DNA from 4 places in the Mesorhizobium sp. A556 genome. Region 2 is predicted to be linked to each of the others. Evidence: predicted binding sites of a transcription regulator. Region 2 holds the regulator's gene; each other region holds the start of a gene.
The links. The regulator LexA, encoded in region 2, represses DNA repair genes until DNA is damaged. The targets are predictions, from matches to a motif close to TGTTCNNNNTGTGTTCNG.

Region 1 (3,122 bases), on a different contig from region 2:
GTTCGGCTTCGGTAGCCGCCAACCGCATAAGCTCGATTCCGAAGCCTGGATCGATCATCTCGATCTTGTCAGTGAGAAGTCGTGTCAGCCGTTTCACGTCACGAACAGGCTGCGCCGTACCGACACGGATCGCCTCGACACGGTTGTCGATGCGATAGAGCAGCAGATCGAGACGCCGCGCGCCATGTCCCCTGACCTCGAGCAATGAACAAAGTTCCGCGACGAGCCTTGCCGTGTATTTGGCGATGGTCTCGGCGGCCCCGATCGGCTCGCCGAAGGCGCGGCGGACTTCGATAATTTCAGGCGGCCGGATCGGTTCGATCGGTTCGCCGAGGCGGCTCATCGCCTGGTCGAGCCGACGGCCAAGTTCCGGCCCGAAACGCAGGGTCAGCGGCGCTCGAGGTTTTTGGGAGAGCTCGGCAACGTGGTCAAGGCCGAGCCGACGAAGACTGGCAACCATCTCTGTCGGCAAGCGCAAGGCTGCGATCGGCAATTTCTGGATCGCAGCTGTACTCTCCCCTGGCGGCACGACATGGATCGGCAGCGCGCCAAAGCGGGCAAGCGCATGCGCTGCCCCCCAGCTGTCGGCGATGGCGGCACGGGCGGTAATGCCGGACGCAGCGAGCCGTTCCACCATATCGGTGAGCATGGCGCTCTCGCCACCGTGAAGATGATCAGCGCCCGTCGTATCGATGACCAGACCATCGGGTGGATCGGCGGCGACGATCGGCGCATAGCGGCGGAGCGCCCACAAAGCGAGCCGATCCAGCGCCTCGGCATCCGCTGCAGGCTCGGCATCCATGATGGCGAGGTTCTGGACAAGCGCCTGCGCCTTGCTGGCGGGCATGCCGACGCGCAGACCAAGCGCCAGTGCCGCCGCATTGGCCGCAAGCACGACGCGGCGTCTTCCATGATGGCCTGTCAGGATAAGCGGCGTCTCAGGCGGAGGCGCGGCGTCGCCCAATTTCCTTCTGATGCGGTCTGTCGACCACAGCGGAAGAAAGAGCGATACGACCCTTGGCATCACAGGCATCCACTTCGAAATCAGCGCTTTCACCGGCGCGGCATCGGATCAGTTCAAGTTGCCAGCGGGCGCGTCCAACGCCCGGCACTGGCAACGGGGTCGAGGAAAGCACCGACACCCGCCACCTGGTGACCGAGGCCGTGGGCTGGCCGAAATCCGTCGTGTCGGTCTGTCGCCGCCATCGGCGTATGGCGATGCCGATCGCGCCTGAGCTTTCGGCGGCAAGTTGCAATCGGCGTGAAGCGGTCATGGAAAGCTTTGCGACTTCGGCGACGACCGCTCCCAGCCCCCCGTGACGAAGGCCTTCCTCGAAACAGGCGAGAACGGCCTTCTCGTCGCCCGCCTCTACGTAGATCACCCTGCCGGGAGGCAGCCCGGCCTGGGCGATAGCCGGCGCGAACAGGTCCTGGCGGGTCACGCACCACAAGACCTTGCCGATTGTCCGCCCTGCAATCCCTGCGGCAAACAAAGCAGCCGCCGCGCCGTCGATCGCACCATTGCCGCCACCCGCCACCTCATGCAGGCTTGCCAGCGCCAACCCTCCCCCGGGTAAAACCCGATCGATGGCCGCAACCCCGAAAGGTATGACCGCGCGGCCCCGCACGTTTCCGCCCTCGAGCCGCGCGATACGCTCTCGAAGCTCATTAATGGCGGGACTGACGGCGTTGTCGGTCATTCAGAAAAAGACTTCCTGGTTGGCTTCCCAACGGGTTTTCGGGTTGATATGTTCCTTATTTGTTCCGTTGACGAGAACGAGTCAATCCGCCTCGGACGGCCAGCATGACGCGACCGGACGAGTCGACCGACAGCGCGAAAGCGAAGAATGTCGAATCGATCAGGAATCGCAGATGGATAGAGGGTTTCGTGGGCGCTGCTTATCTGGAAAAATTAAATACCGAGCAACGCCTGGCGGTCGAACATGGAACGGGTCTCTTGCCGTCAACGATTGGCGGTCCGCTTCTTGTCATCGCGGGTGCCGGATCGGGAAAGACCAATACGCTGGCCCATCGTGTCGCGCACCTGATCGTCAGGGGTGCTGACCCTCGGCGCATCCTCCTGATGACGTTCTCACGCCGCGCCGCGAGCGAAATGGCAAGGCGTGTCGAGCGGATTTGCGCCCAGGTGCTTGGGGCCAACGCTGGCATCATGGCCGACGCGCTAGCCTGGGCCGGGACGTTCCATGGCATCGGCGCACGGTTGCTTCGCGACTATGCCGAGCAGATAGGCCTCGATCCGGATTTTACCATCCACGATCGAGAAGACAGCGCCGACCTGATGAATCTTGCCCGGCACGAACTTGGTTTCTCGAAGATGGAAAGTCGATTCCCGACCAAGGGAACCTGCCTGTCCATCTATTCCCGCACGGTAAATTCGGAGAAGCCGCTCGACGAGGTGCTTCGGACGTTCTTTCCTTGGGTCTCGGGATGGAGTTCGCAGTTGCGCGAATTGTTCGCCGCCTATGTCGAAGCCAAGCAGGTCCAGAACGTTCTCGACTATGACGATTTGCTTCTCTATTGGGCGCAAGCCGTCAGTGATCCGCTGCTTGCCGACGACATAGGCAGCCGCTGGGATCATGTTCTGGTCGACGAATATCAGGACACCAACCGCCTGCAATCCTCGATCCTGATGGCACTGAAGCCGGGCGGCAGAGGATTGACTGTCGTCGGCGACGACGCCCAATCGATCTATTCCTTTCGCGCCGCGACGGTGCGCAATATCCTCGACTTCCCCGGCGAATTCAGCCCGACCGCCGAGATCATCACGCTTGACCGGAACTACCGATCGAGCAAGCCGATCCTTGCCGCCGCCAACAGCGTGATCGACCTGTCGCGCGAGCGGTTCACCAAGAACCTCTGGACTGAACGGGAATCCGCTGATCGCCCGCGGCTGGTGACGGTCAGGGACGAGGCCGACCAGGCGCGCTATATCGTCGAACAGGTCCTGGAAAACCGGGAGAGCGGAACGGCGCTGAAGCAGCAGGCAGTCCTGTTCCGTACCTCCAGCCACAGTGGGCCTCTCGAAGTGGAACTGACGCGCCGCAATATTCCCTTCGTCAAATTCGGTGGCCTGAAATTCCTCGACAGCGCCCACGTAAAGG
Region 2 (3,122 bases):
CACATCATCTCGATTTCTGGCCTGCACATGGCGCTGGTTGCCGGCACGATCATGCTGCTGCTGCGCGGCGGGTTCGCGCTGTTTCCCGATTTCTCCTCGCGCCGGCCGGTGAAAAAATATGCCGCCGCCGCCGCGCTCTTTTCCATCGCCGCCTATCTTGCCATTTCGGGCGTCGTGGTGGCCGCCGAGCGCAGTTTCATCATGCTGGCGGTCATGCTGCTGGCCGTGCTGTTCGACCGCGCGGCGCTGACCATGCGCAATCTGGCCATTTCCGCCATTGCGGTGATCGTGGTGTCGCCGCACGAGGTCGTCGGCCCGAGCTTCCAGATGTCGTTTGCGGCAACCGCGGCCCTGGTCGGCGCCTATGCCGGCTGGTCCGATTACCGGTCGGGGCGGGCAGGCGGCAAGGTGCCCGCGCGCCGCTCTGTCGCAGGCCTTCTGTCACGCAAATTCCTGGCGGGAATGGGCGGTCTCGCGATGACGTCCATCATCGCCGGAGGCGCTACGACGCTTTATGCCATGTGGCATTTCCAGCGCGTCGCGCCGCTCAGCCTGTTTGCCAATCTGGCGGTGATGCCCATCGTCTCGGTCATCGTCATGCCGTTTGCCGTGCTTGCCGCGCTGGCCATGCCGTTCGGCGCGGATGGCCCCTTCCTCTATGTCATGGGCAGGGGGCTGGCCGCGATGATCGTCATATCCGACTGGATCGCGGCGCGCTCGCCCATCGACGCGGTCGGCCTCGTTTCCGTCCAGTCGGTGCTGTTCATCACCGGCGCGCTGGTCTTTGCCACGATGGCGACCACCTGGCTACGGCTTGCGGCACTACCCCTGGCGATTGCCGGTCTGCTGGCGGTGCCCATGGTGAAGACGCCGGACGTGCTGGTGTCGGAGGATGCTCGGCTTGTCGCCGTGTCGATCGGCGGGGGCGAACTGGCGGTCAACCGACCTCGACCCAACGCGTTCACCATCGACAATTGGCGCCGCGCGCTCAATGCCGAAACCGTCATTAAGCCGGAGATGGTCAAGGTTAAAACCTCAGGGGCCAAAACCCTCGAGTTTGACCTTGCCGACAGCATGGAACTACCGCCGGGAACGCCGTTCCTGTGCGCGCAAGGCCTGTGTGTCGCCCGTCACGAGGCCGGCGCGCTGGTTGCCCATGCGCAGGACGCCAAGGCGGCCAGACCCGCCTGCGCCTTCGCGAGCGTGATCATCATCGACGACGCGACCGCCTCCGACCCATGCCGCGATCCGCTGGTCACGGTGATCACCAAGCGCCAACTGGCTCGCTCCGGCAGCGTCGAGATATTCTTCAACCGGCAATCGGCAGCAGTACCGGCGGAAATCCGTTTCGCCGTCGAAGAACACTATCGGCCCTGGCACACGCAGCGGAAGTTTTCACGCGAGGCCCGCGGCTTGCCGCCTTATAAAAAGGTGGTTCGGACAAGAACCAAAACGACCGGTGTCACCACAGCGGGCGACGATTGAGCCCAACGCGGCGGCTGTCGAGCGATCTTGCTGGATTAAGCCAGCGTTTTGAACACGACGGCCGACTAGCATTTGCCATGCCAGTTCAGGAAGGCCGTCGACTCAGTAACGTCGGATCAGCCCGACCAGTTTGCCCTGCACCTTGACCCTGTCAGGTCCGAAGATGCGCGTTTCGTAGGCGGGATTGGCGGCTTCAAGCGCGATGGACGCGCCCTTGCGGCGAAACCGCTTCAGCGTGGCTTCTTCCTCATCGACGAGGGCGACGATAATTTCGCCGGGATTGGCGGTGTTGGCATTGCGGATGATGACCGTATCGCCGTCGAAGATGCCGGCCTCGATCATCGAATCGCCCTTCACCTCCAGCGCGTAGTGCTCACCGCCCATGATCATGTCCGGCGGAACCGAGATCGAATGCGTCTTGTGCTGGATGGCGTCGATCGGCACGCCGGCGGCGATGCGTCCCATGACCGGGATCGAGACATTGGCGGCGACATCGTCGTCATTGCCCGCGCTCTGCAGCCGAGAGTTCTTGCCTTGCCCGCCCGAATTGCCCTGGCCCGAACCATTCTGACCCTGGCCACCCTGAATGACGCTGGGCGAAAATTTGCGCGCCCCGTTGAAACTGGGCGTCAGCGATTCCGGCATGCGCAAGACTTCGAGAGCACGTGCGCGGTTGGGAAGCCGGCGGATGAAGCCGCGTTCCTCCAGTGCGGTAATCAGGCGATGAATCCCCGACTTCGAGGCAAGATCGAGCGCATCCTTCATCTCGTCGAAGGAGGGCGGAACGCCGCTCTCCTTCAGCCTTTCGTTGATGAAGAGAAGCAGTTCGTGTTGCTTGCGCGTCAGCATGGCGGCCCCCGGCGGTCCGATATGGAATCGGAAAAACAAAACCAGAACAAACAGTATCTGTTCCAGTTGTGTTCCGCAACCATTTAAAGTTTAATGAATGTGTTGACGATTTGTTCAGCGTAACATCAGCACGCGGCAGGCGTCGCCGGCCTGCGCGGCAGGCGCAAAGGGTTCGCGCACGATCAGGCCGCCCGCTTCAGTCATTCTTCGCAGCATCGACGAATCCTGAACACCGAACGGCGTCGCCACCAGCGCGCCTGTACCGTCGCGCACCGCCGCGCGAACATAGTCCTGGCGCAGATCGTTGGCCGGCATGGGTGCGCCGAGAAGCGCGTCGCGCAGGTCGGGGCGGTAGGCGCGGCCGCCAAGGCGCGCAAGCAGCGGCTTGAGGAAAAGCTGCGAGCAAACCAGGCTGGCGACCGGGTTGCCGGGCAGGCCGATGCAGCGGATAGTGTTCAGCCGGCCCGACATCAACGGCTTGCCGGGGCGCATCGCCACCTTCCAGAAGTCCAGCACCATGCCTTCGTCGGCGAGCACCTCGTGGACGAGGTCGTGGTCGCCGACGGAAGCGCCCCCCAGCGTGACGATGACATCGGCACCGGCTGCCACGGCCTGCCGCACCAGCGCGGCGATGGCCTCCCTGCGGTCCGCCGCAATGCCGAGATCGAGAGCGCGCGCGCCGACCGAATGCGCGGTTGCAGCGACCCCGTAGGCGTTGGACGAGATGATCTGGCCGGGGCCGAGCACGCTGCCCGGTGCGCGCAGTTCGTCGCCGGTGGCGATGATGG
Region 3 (3,122 bases), on a different contig from region 2:
CGAAACGCCAAAAACCGGCATTGCCGCGAGGGCATGCCGGTTTTTCAATTTGGATGCTTACGGCCGGAGCCGGATGCGTCAGCGCGCCGTAAAGCCTGGAGGCGTCCGCCCGCCACGCTGCTTGCGCGCTGCGTAGCGTGCATCGCGCTTGGCCTTGCGTTCCGCGTCGTCCGACAGGAGGCGAGCGATACGCTCGGTCTCTTCTGCCTCGCGAAGCTTGGCTTCGGCCTGCGCTTCTTCTTCCGCAACGATCCGCGCCGCTTCCGCCGCAGCCTCGCGTTCGGCTTTCTCTGCCGCCTCGCGTGCCAGTTTTTCCTGCTTCAGCCTTGCCTTTTCGGCTTCGCGTATCGTGCGGGCTTCCAAAATGGCCTTGCGTTCCGCCTGCCGCGCCAGCACTGCGGGATCATCCGCCGCCGGTTTTGCCTTGAAGCGCTCCAGAAGCGCCTTTTTTGCCTCGTTTGCAGCATTACGCCGCTCGAAAACGTCTTTTTCCCTATAGATAGCCAAGTCCACTTCCTTGAAGTCAATTCGCGTCGCTTACATACGCGCGGAATGCGAGAATTCAAGCGACAATCCCGCATAACTGGCATGAAATTCCGGGGTGTTGCCGTGAAAATACACCCTTTTTCGGGTTGAATCGGGCGCGGAACGGCCAGACTCGCACATTCGGGCACCCCTTGGGCGGCCGCACTTGATCCTTGGACGGGTCAGTCTTCGCCCTCGACCACTCTCAGGCGAAGCTGCCCGGTCTTCGAATCGGCGGCCCGCATGGCCGGCTTGGGCGGCGGCGCGTCGGTATCCTCCTTCGCGTCATCGGGCGGAGTGCCGAATTCCAGCGCCTCGATCTTCTGGCCGCGCTTCGTAACCTTCGACGTCGAGACCAGAATGTCCTCGATATCCCTGGCGGACTGGCCGAAATGCGTTTGCAGCTTGCGCACGCGCTCGTCGACGCGCGCCACATCCTCCATCAGCCGGATTACCTCGCCCTGGATCAGATGCGCCTGTTCGCGCATCCGCGCATCCTTGAGGATCGCCTGGATGACCTGGATCGACAGCATCAGCAGCGAGGGCGAGACGATGACGATGCGGGCACGGTGCGCCTTGTGGACGATGGCCTCGAAATTCTCGTGGATCTCGGCAAAGACCGATTCCGAGGGTACGAACATGAAGGCCGTGTCCTGCGTCTCGCCCTGGATCAGGTATTTTTCCGAAATATCGCGAACATGCACTTCGATGTCGCGCCGGAACGCCTGCGCCGCGACCTTCTGCAGGTCCGGACCGTCGGCCGCGCGAATGGCGTTCCACGCTTCCAGCGGAAATTTCGCGTCGATGGCGAGCGCCGGCGCGCCGTTCGGCATTTTTATCAGGCAATCGGGCCGGCTGCCGTTGGACAGCGTCGCCTGGAACTCGAACGACCCCATCGGCAGGCCGTCGGCGACGATCGCCTCCATGCGCGATTGTCCGAACGCGCCGCGCGTCTGCTTGTTGGACAGGATCGCCTGCAACTGCACCACCTGGCCGGCCAGCGACTGGATGTTGTTTTGCGCGGTATCGATGACGGCAAGCCGCTCCTGCAACCGGGCAAGGCTCTCATGGGTGGATTTCGTCTGTTCGGTCATCGTTTGGCCGAGCCGCCCGGTCATGGCGTCCAGACGTTGCCCGATGGATTGTGTCAGTTCGGCCTGGCGTGCGCCAAATACGTCGGCGATGGCCCCCATGCGCCCCTGCATCTCGGCCTGGGATTGCAGGATGCCGGCCATGCGGGCTTCCGCGTCGCGGGCGTGCTCGGCAGCCTCAGCGGCCGCAGCCGCACGCGCCTTGGCCGAGCGCCACAGGGCGATCACAAGCGCCGCAAGTAGAAGAAAAAATACGACGCCGCCAAAAACCAGCATCTGGCCAAGCGTAATCGTCGTCGCGCCGAGCCGGATTATCGGTTCGGAAAAGGCAGCACTTGTCTCATTCATGGGGACAGCATAGCCGATTCGACCGATCGCGTCAGATCAAAACGTGAACAATAAGCTTGCGGGCGTTGACGCTGTTTGTGTGAGGTCTTAGGTGAGGCGAATGTCGATAAAGCCGCTCATCATCCTGCCCGATCCGGTCCTGCGTCAGGTTTCCAAACCCGTCGAACGGGTCGACGCGCCGTTGCGCAAACTGGCCGACGATATGCTGGAGACGATGTACGACGCGCCGGGCATCGGCCTTGCGGCAATCCAGGTGGGCGAGCCGCTGCGCGTGCTGGTCATCGACCTCGCCAAGGAAGGCGACGACCCCGCGCCGCACGTCTTCATCAACCCCGAAATTCTGGCTCGCACCGACGACCGCTCGGTCTACGAAGAGGGTTGTTTGTCGATCCCGGATTATTACGCCGAGGTCGAGCGCCCGGCGTCGGTGCGGGTGAAATATCTCGACCGCCGTGGCGCCAGCCAGGAGATCGAGGCGGAAGGCTTGATGGCGACCTGCCTGCAGCATGAGATCGACCACCTCGACGGCGTCCTGTTCATCGACCATATTTCCAAGCTCAAGCGCGATATTGTCATCCGCCGGTTCAAGAAGATCGCCAAGGAACAGCAACCGGGCAAGCTGAGGGCATAAAAATGCCGCTCCGCATCGTCTTCATGGGCACGCCGGATTTCTCCGTGCCGACGCTCCGTGCGCTGGCGCAGGCCGGGCATGAGATCGTCGCCGTCTATACGCAGCCGCCGCGCGCAGCGGGCCGCCGCGGGCTGGAATTGACGCCGTCGCCCATCCAGCGCGAAGCCGAGCGGTTGGGGCTGGAGGTGCGAACGCCGACATCGCTGAAGGCCGAGGCCGAGCAGGCGGCTTTTCACGCCTTGAATGCCGATGTTGGTGTTGTCGTCGCCTACGGACTGCTCTTGCCGCAGGCCATCCTCGATGCGCCGCGCCTTGGTTGCCTCAATGGGCATGCCTCGCTTTTGCCGCGCTGGCGCGGTGCCGCCCCCATCCAGCGCGCCATCATGGCTGGCGACACGGAAACCGGCATGATGGTAATGAAGATGGAGGCCGGCCTGGATACCGGACCGGTGGCGATGGTCGACAAGGTCGCGATCGGCCCGGATATGACCGCCAGCGCACTGCACGACGCCTTGATGGAGCGCGCC
Region 4 (3,122 bases), on a different contig from region 2:
GTGATCACCATGGTCGAAAAAAATCTCCGAGCAGGGACCGCAAGGGCCGGTATCGCCCATCGCCCAGAAATTGTCGCTGGTGGCGATGCGGATTATTTTCTCCTCGGGCAGCCCGGCGATCTTCTTCCAGAACCCGGCGGCCGCATCGTCGGTATGATAGACCGTCACCAGCAGGCGGTTACGGTCGAGGCCGAATTCCTTGGTGATCAGGTTCCAGGCAAGCTCGATGGCGCGTTCCTTGAAATAGTCGCCAAAGGAGAAATTGCCGAGCATCTCGAAAAACGTGTGGTGGCGCGCGGTGTAGCCGACATTGTCGAGGTCGTTGTGCTTGCCGCCGGCACGAACGCATTTCTGCGAGGTGGTGGCGCGCGAATACGGCCGCGTCTCCAGGCCGGTGAAGACGTTCTTGAACTGCACCATGCCGGCATTGGTGAACATCAGGGTCGGATCGTTGCGCGGGACAAGCGGGCTCGAGGCCACGACCTCATGGCCCTGCCCGCGGAAATAGTCGAGGAATGCCGACCGGATTTCGTTCACGCCGCTCATCAATGCCGCCTTTTTCGAAAAATCGCCGCAAGCCGGCGGAAATGGACACCGGCCTTTTAACGGGCGCGCCGCACCCTGTCCAGAAACACAAGAAGCGAACCGAAGCCCGTGATGCGCCGGCGCAACCAACGATCCCGGGGCCGAAAAGCCAAAACCGCCGGTCGGGGTCAGAACCCGGCGCCGGCGGCTTGAAACACTCAACTATTTTACACAACGTGGTACGCTGAAGCGCCGTTCCTGCGGCACGCCGGGCAGGATGCTACATCGCGCCGGCTTCGCCCTCGAAATCCTCGCCATCGTCCTTTTCGGGACCACCGTCTTCGAGGAATTTTTCCGCAATCAGGCCGGCATTCTGGCGGATCGCCAACTCGACCTCGCGCGCGGTATCGGGATTGTCGCGCAGGAAAATCTTTGCGTTCTCCCGGCCCTGGCCAAGCCGCTGCGAATTGTAGGAGAACCACGCGCCGGACTTTTCGACGATGCCCGCCTTGACGCCCAGATCGACAAGCTCGCCGGTCTTGGAGACGCCCTCGCCATACATGATGTCGAATTCGACCACCTTGAAGGGCGGTGCCAGCTTGTTCTTGACCACCTTGACGCGGGTCTGGTTGCCGACGACCTCGTCGCGGTCCTTGACCGAGCCGATGCGGCGGATATCGAGGCGCACCGAGGCATAGAATTTCAGCGCGTTGCCGCCGGTGGTGGTTTCCGGCGAGCCGAACATGACACCGATCTTCATGCGGATCTGGTTGATGAAGATGACCATGGTGTTGGAGCGCGAGATGGAGGCCGTCAGCTTGCGCAGGGCCTGGCTCATCAGGCGGGCCTGGAGGCCGGGCAGCGAATCGCCCATCTCGCCCTCGATCTCGGCGCGTGGCGTCAGCGCCGCCACCGAATCGATCACCAGCACGTCGATGGCGCCCGAACGCACCAGCGTGTCGCAGATTTCCAGCGCCTGCTCGCCCGTATCGGGCTGCGAAATCAGCAGATTTTCAAGATCGACGCCAAGCTTGCGGGCATAGACCGGATCAAGCGCATGTTCGGCGTCGACAAAGGCGCAGATACCGCCCTTTTTCTGGGCTTCGGCCACCGTGTGCAGCGCCAGCGTGGTCTTGCCCGAGCTTTCCGGGCCGTAAATTTCAACAATGCGGCCGCGCGGCAGACCGCCGACGCCTAGCGCGATGTCGAGGCCGAGCGAGCCTGTCGGCACCGTTTCGATCTCGACTACCTGCTCGTTTGCGCCCAGCCGCATGATCGAGCCCTTGCCGAACGCGCGTTCGATCTGCGACAGCGCCGCGTCCAGAGCCTTAGATTTATCCACCGCTTTGTCCTCTACCAGCCGCAAAGAATTCTGAGCCATGATACATCACCCCTTGGTCGTCAATGAAGGCCCGACAACGCCGTGAACCTGCCATGTATGTACTCTCTTTGTTCTCTTTTGACAAGAGAGGTCAACCAACTGTAAACATTGCATTATTCCAGTTTGTTCTATTTTTGTTTCTCAATGATCATATAGAATGCATCCCAACGGGCGGTTGCCGGGCGGTAGCGTGACGTTGCGAATCGCCTTGGCGGATTGCCCGGCCAGCCCAGGCAGTCTAGCCTTGGATGCGAATTTGAAAATGGAAATTGCGTGGCCGGTTCCTCTAAATCCTTTCACATCCTGGCGATAGGCGGTGCGCATATCGACCGGCGCGGCCAGGTCTCCGGCCCGTACGTGCCGGCCGCCTCCAACCCGGGTAGGATGCGTGACGATGTCGGCGGCGGCGTCTTCAACGCGTTGCGCAATGCAGTGCAGCGCGGCGTTTCAGCCTCGCTGCTGTCCGTGCGCGGGGGCGATTCCGGGGCCGACAGCGTGGCGCAGGCGATTGCCGAGGCCGGCATCACGGACATTTCGGCGGTGTTTCTCGACCGCTCGACGCCAAGTTACACCGCCCTGATCGACCGCGACGGCGAGTTGATCGCCGGATTTGCCGACATGGAGCTTTATGAACTGGCGTTTCCGAAACAGATGAAGCGGGCCAAGGTGCGCGAAGCGATCGACGCCACCGACGCCGTGCTGTGCGACGCCAATCTGCCGGCGGCGGCTTTGGAACGGCTGGTGGACCTTGTGCAGGGCAAGCCCCTGTTCGCAATCGCCATTTCGCCGGCCAAGGTGATGCGGCTGAAGCCGGTGATGGACCGGCTGTCGCTCTTGTTCATGAACCGCCGCGAGACCGCCGCTCTCACAGGCTTGGATCGCCATGCGGATGAAGAAGCCGTCGTTGCGGGCTTGCGCAGGACTGGACTCAAGGCCGGCGTGATCACGTCTGGAAACGCACCGGTGCTGGCTTTTGACGAAGAGGATATCTTCACCATCGCGCCACCCGCGCCGCGCTATGTCGCCGACGTCACCGGGGCCGGCGATGCGCTGGCGGGCGCGACTGTGGCGGCGTTGCTGCGGGGACAGATGTTGCACTCCGCCCTGCGCGAAGGCGTGGCGGCGGCGATCCTTGCCATCGAAAGCCGCGACACGGTGCCGGATTTAACGGCGATTGCCTTTGACGAGGCGCTCGCTCTTGTGCCGGAAGCCAGGG

Region 1: ACX3P0_RS07240 (ImuA family protein) is a predicted target of LexA. The motif match lies at 1,750-1,767, and genes of this name have one in related genera.
Region 3: ACX3P0_RS17870 (DNA recombination protein RmuC) is a predicted target of LexA. The motif match lies at 1,997-2,014, and genes of this name have one in related genera.
Region 4: recA (recombinase RecA) is a predicted target of LexA. The motif match lies at 2,031-2,048, and genes of this name have one in related genera.

What each region holds. Positions count from the first base shown of each region.
Region 1 is NZ_JBTMXA010000002.1:540,360-543,481, reverse strand. Features, by position in the region: gene ACX3P0_RS07245 (Y-family DNA polymerase) at 1-1,024, opposite strand, end outside; gene ACX3P0_RS07240 (ImuA family protein) at 939-1,700, opposite strand; gene ACX3P0_RS07235 (ATP-dependent helicase) at 1,889-3,122, shown strand, end outside.
Region 2 is NZ_JBTMXA010000001.1:875,437-878,558, reverse strand. Features, by position in the region: gene ACX3P0_RS04410 (ComEC/Rec2 family competence protein) at 1-1,485, shown strand, start outside; gene lexA (transcriptional repressor LexA) at 1,588-2,334, opposite strand; gene ACX3P0_RS04400 (molybdopterin molybdotransferase MoeA) at 2,449-3,122, opposite strand, start outside.
Region 3 is NZ_JBTMXA010000009.1:132,281-135,402, forward strand. Features, by position in the region: gene ACX3P0_RS17865 (DUF6481 family protein) at 79-507, opposite strand; gene ACX3P0_RS17870 (DNA recombination protein RmuC) at 708-1,964, opposite strand; gene def (peptide deformylase) at 2,065-2,595, shown strand; gene fmt (methionyl-tRNA formyltransferase) at 2,598-3,122, shown strand, end outside.
Region 4 is NZ_JBTMXA010000002.1:599,069-602,190, reverse strand. Features, by position in the region: gene alaS (alanine--tRNA ligase) at 1-546, opposite strand, end outside; gene recA (recombinase RecA) at 806-1,906, opposite strand; gene ACX3P0_RS07500 (carbohydrate kinase family protein) at 2,180-3,122, shown strand, end outside.